Regions from separate parts of the Streptomyces sp. CWNU-52B genome, predicted to be linked through region 1. Evidence: predicted binding sites of a transcription regulator. Region 1 holds the regulator's gene; the other holds the start of a gene.
The links. Region 1 encodes HspR, which represses chaperone genes until heat shock. Its sites were predicted from a motif close to TTGAGNNNNNNNNNCTCAA; they were not measured.
Positions count from the first base shown of each region.

Region 2: clpB (ATP-dependent chaperone ClpB) is a predicted target of HspR. The motif match lies at 1,368-1,386, and genes of this name have one in related genera.

Region 1 is NZ_JBLFJV010000016.1:279,285-281,742, reverse strand. Features, by position in the region: gene ACLVWQ_RS17375 (CU044_5270 family protein) at 1-381, opposite strand, end outside; gene ACLVWQ_RS17370 (RNA polymerase sigma factor) at 378-992, opposite strand; gene ACLVWQ_RS17365 (heat shock protein transcriptional repressor HspR) at 1,190-1,669, opposite strand; gene dnaJ (molecular chaperone DnaJ) at 1,677-2,458, opposite strand, start outside.
Region 2 is NZ_JBLFJV010000012.1:8,667-11,124, reverse strand. Features, by position in the region: gene clpB (ATP-dependent chaperone ClpB) at 1-1,228, opposite strand, end outside; gene ACLVWQ_RS14835 (pyridoxamine 5'-phosphate oxidase family protein) at 1,480-1,893, shown strand; gene ACLVWQ_RS14830 ((2Fe-2S)-binding protein) at 2,122-2,418, opposite strand.

The DNA.
Region 1 (2,458 bases):
CACGCTGAGCAGTTGGAGGCGGCCGTCCACGCGCACCTCACCCTTCTCGCCGGCGGCGGAGGAGGAGGACGAGGAGGGCTGCGGAGCCGCCCCCGGGCGCACCCCCAGGGGATCCTCGTCGAGCGTGCTGACGACCACCGCGGACGCCGCGACCGCCGCGAGAGCCACCGCGGTCCCCAGCGGCCGGATCCCGATCCGGAGCCGCCCCGGCGTCCGGGAGCGGGTCGCCTGACGGTCCGTCCGGCCGGCCATGATGCGGGCCAGGTCCTCGCGCTGCCGCGGGGAGTCCGCCAGCCCGGCCGGGTCGAGTGCGTCGGGCCGGGCGTCGGCCAGCAGCTTCATGACGTCGGGCCGCCCGGACCGTTCGAGGGTGTTCTTCATGTGAGTGCTCCTTTGCGGTCGGTGCGGCGCGCGGTCCGGACGAGTGGCGCGGAGTCCGCCCCCGGTATCCGTGCCGTGGGTGCCTGTGCCGTGTCTGTCTGTGCCGTGTCCGCCGGGTACGGGGACTCCAGGGCCTTCTCCAGACGGCGGCGGGCCCGGTGCAGCCGGACGGTCAGCGTCGCGGTGGTGCAGCCCAGGACCTTCGCGGCCTGCTTGGTGCTCAGCCCGTGCCAGGCGATGAGCGTCAGGAGCTCCCGGTCGGCCTCGGACAGGCTGGCCAGGGCCTGGAGCGCGGCCTCCCGGTCGGTCACGTCCGCCGCGAGGTCGGCGGCGTCGCTCCGGGCACCCCTGCTGACACGCTGCGCCTCCGCGGCGGCGAGGGCGTACTGGCGGCTGTCCCGGCGACGCAGCTCGCGCACCAGGTTGCGGGCGATTCCCAGGAGCCACGGCAGCGCGGGCTCCGAGATGTCCCGCACCCGCCGCCAGGCCACCGTGAACGTCTCGCTGGTGATGTCCTCCCCCACCTGCCGACCCACCAGGCTCGTCGCGTAGGCGAGAACACGCGGATAGCACTCCTCGTAGACGTCCCGGAAGTGTTGGGCATGTGTCATGCGCCGTCCCCTCACATCGGCTCACATCGGCTCTGTCACCAAGCAATGCGCGTGACGGCCCAGTTCTTACAGGGGGAGGTGAAATTCATGCGACGGATGATGCTGCGTGGTGATGCGACGGATGACGCGAGCACGCGAAGGGGCCCGGAGGTTCAGATGAACCTCCGGGCCCCTTCAGATGGTGTTCAGACGGTGCTTCAGTCCGTCGGCGGGCGCTTCGGCTTCGGGCGCCACACCACCAGCGCGCTCGTCTGCTGGACCTCCTGGTACGGGACCAGGTCGCGGCGGTACGAGGCGTGGACCGCCGCCTCGCGCTGCTGCATGGTCGCCGCCGCGCCCTCCAGGGCCGACTGCAGTTCCGCGACCCGGGACTGGAGTGCGGCGACCTGGTTCTCCAGCTCGATGATGCGCTTGATGCCGGCGAGGTTGATGCCCTCGTCCTGCGACAACTGCTGCACGGTGCGCAGCAGTTCGATGTCGCGGGCCGAGTAACGCCGACCGCGCCCGGCCGTGCGGTCCGGGGAGACCAGGCCGAGGCGGTCGTACTGACGCAGCGTCTGCGGGTGCAGGCCCGAGAGCTGGGCGGCCACCGAGATGACGTACACCGGTGTTTCTTCCGTCAGCTCATAGGCCCTGCCGGTGAATGAGTTCTGCCGACGGCGTCCGGGTGCGTCCATGGTGTCCTCATGCTCCCTTCGCTGCCTCGAACAGCTCAGCCCGCGGATCCTCCTCCGCGGTCGCCTCGCGATACGCCTCCAGCGCGTCACGAGCCTTCCCCGTCACGTCCCCGGGGACACTCACCTCGACGGTGACGAGCAGATCCCCGCGGCTGCCGTCCTTGCGGACCGCGCCCTTGCCACGGGCGCGCATCGTACGGCCGTTGGGCGTGCCCGGTGGCAGTTTCAGGGTGACCGGAGGGCCGCCGAGCGTGGGCACGCGGACCTCGCCGCCGAGCGCCGCCTCCACGAAGGTGACGGGCACGGTGACGGTGAGGTTGTCGCCCTTGCGGCCGAACACCGGGTGCGAGTCCACATGCACGGTGACGTACAGGTCGCCCGCAGGACCGCCCCGTTCGCCCGGCGCTCCCTTGCCGCGCAGCCGGATGCGCTGGCTGTCCGACACCCCCGCGGGGATACGGACCTGCATGGTCCGGGACGACTTGGCGCGCCCCGAGCCCTTGCAGACCGCGCACGCGTGCTCCGCGATCAGGCCGCGGCCCTTGCAGTCGGGGCACGGGTCGGTCAGCGAGAAACCGCCGCCCGAACCGCGCGCCACCTGGCCGGTCCCGACGCAGGTCGGGCACACCCGCGGTGTGCCGTTCTTGTCGCCGGTGCCCGAACAGGCCTTGCAGGGGGACTGCGAGGTCATCCGGAGCGGAACGGTCGCGCCGTCCACCGCCTCCGTGAAACTGAGCGTGACCTCGGTGTCGATGTCCTGCCCTCGGCGCGGCTGCGTCCGGGTGCCGG
Region 2 (2,458 bases), on a different contig from region 1:
ACGAGTCGATCTCCATCCGCAGCCGGGACGCGGCCTCGTCGACGAGGTCGATGGCCTTGTCGGGCAGGAAGCGCGAGGTGATGTACCGGTCGGAGAGGGTCGCGGCGGCGACCAGCGCGCTGTCCGCGATCACCACCTTGTGGTGGGCCTCGTACCGCCCCTTGAGCCCGCGCAGGATCGCGATGGTGTCCTCGACGCTCGGCTCGGCGACCAGCACCTGCTGGAAGCGCCGCTCCAGGGCCGCGTCCTTCTCGATCCGCTCGCGGTACTCGTCGAGGGTGGTGGCGCCGACCATGCGCAGCTCGCCGCGGGCGAGCATGGGCTTCAGCATGTTCCCGGCGTCCATGGCCGAGTCACCGCCGGCGCCCGCGCCCACGACGGTGTGCAGCTCGTCGATGAAGGTGATGATCTGCCCGTCGGAGTCCTTGATCTCCGCGAGCACGGTCTTGAGCCGCTCCTCGAACTCACCGCGGTACTTGGCGCCCGCGACCATCGCGCCCAGGTCGAGCGAGACGAGCTGCTTGTTCTTGAGGGACTCGGGCACGTCGCCCTTGACGATCCGCTGGGCGAGCCCTTCCACCACGGCGGTCTTGCCGACGCCCGGTTCCCCGATGAGGACGGGGTTGTTCTTGGTGCGCCGCGACAGGACCTGGACGACGCGGCGGATCTCCTGGTCACGGCCGATGACGGGGTCGAGCTTGCCGTCCCGTGCCGCGGCGGTGAAGTCGGTACCGAACTTTTCGAGTGCCTTGTACTGGCCCTCGGGATCCGGGGTGGTCACCCGGCGCCCTCCCCTGCTCTTCTGGAACGCGTCCAGCAGCTTCTTCGCGCTGGCCCCTTGCTGGGAGAGTATGTCGCCGACCGCGCCGCCCTTGGCGGCGAGCCCGATGAGCAGGTGCTCGGTGGAGAGGTACTCGTCCCCGAGCTCCTTGGCCCGGTCCGCCGCGTCGGCGATGACCGCGAGCAGTTCGCGGTTGGGCTGCGGCGGGGCGACGGTGGAGCCGGTCACGCTGGGCAGCGCGCTCAGGACGCGCTCGGTGCCGGCCCGTACGGCGGCCTGGTCGGCCTCGACCGCGGCCAGCAGGTCGGTGATGTTCTCGTTCTCCTGCCCGGCCAGCAGCGCGAGCAGCAGGTGCGCGGGGGTCAGGTCCGGGTGGCCCTCGGACACGGCCCGACTGCTGGCCGCGTTGATCGCGTCCCGGCTCCTGTTGGTCAGCTCGGCGTCCACGTTCGCGTTCTCCTCCTCGTGCGTCACTCACGCTCGTGCTCGTACGTACGTGTACGTGTACGTGTGCACGTGTGCTCGTACTCGTCCTCGTGTCCCTGGTCGCGTCCGGCTGGGTCTGACCCGACCGACGTACACAAAGTTGAGCGTACTCCACTCAAGTGGGTCGGTGGAGGGCGTACGGCCAAGTTCCCCGGGGGCGAACGCGGCCGTCCGCCACCGGCGGCACGGGCGATTGGGCTAGGTTCCCGGCCATGGCCTCGCATTCCGTTGACCCGCACGATCCCGACGCCTCGTATCTCGGCTTCTGGCGGGAACGTCATCTGTGCACCCTGACCACCCTCCGGCCCGACGGCACCCCGCACGTGGTGCCCGTCGGCGTCACGTACGAGCCCGCGGCCGGTCTGGCCCGGGTGATCAGCAACAAGTCCAGCAGGAAAGTGCGGAACGTGCTGGCCGCCGGACCCGACGGGATGACGGTCGCCGTCTGCCAGACGGAGGGACGGCGGTGGGCGACACTGGAAGGGCGCGCGCGGGTGTCCGAGGACCCCGAGCGGGTCGCGGAGGCGGTGCGCCGCTACGCCGAGCGCTACACCAGGACGCCCGCACCGAACCCGTCCCGGGTGGTCATCGAGATCACGCTGACCTCGGCGATGGGGAACTACTGACACGGGAGGGGCCGCCGGTGCCACTGATGCCACCGGTGTCCCCGATGCCGCCGAAACCGCCGGGCGGGCCCGCCGTCACGAGGCCGGTTTCACCCCTTGCGCCGCGTAAAGCTCCGGGGACAGCCTGTAACCGGCCCGAAAACTGCAGCGGCGTCACCGTGTTCAGGTCACGGTGACGCCGCTGCGGGGGGAAGCGCCTGAGCGATCTACTACGACGGGGGAATCGCGTCAGGCACTGCGGGGGGTGGCTGAGATGGTTCGGATGTCCGGGGCTTCCGGCTCGACCAGCCGGTGATCGCGCTGATCGAGGTTCACAAAGATCATTCCGTATCGGATGGCACACCGCACCGGCTGCGGCGCCCCCCGGGGCCGACGCAGACAGCGATACGCTCGTACGTCGTCATCGTCGTCCCGGGTCACCACGACCGGTTCCCCGAAGACCGTCACCATCAACGAGTCACCGCTGTGGGGGATGGCGGTGGCCAGGTCGATGAAGTGCCAGCCCGAGCGATAGGCCGTGGCCATCTCTCTACGGAAGGAGCGGTCGTCAGGTGGAGTCGTCACA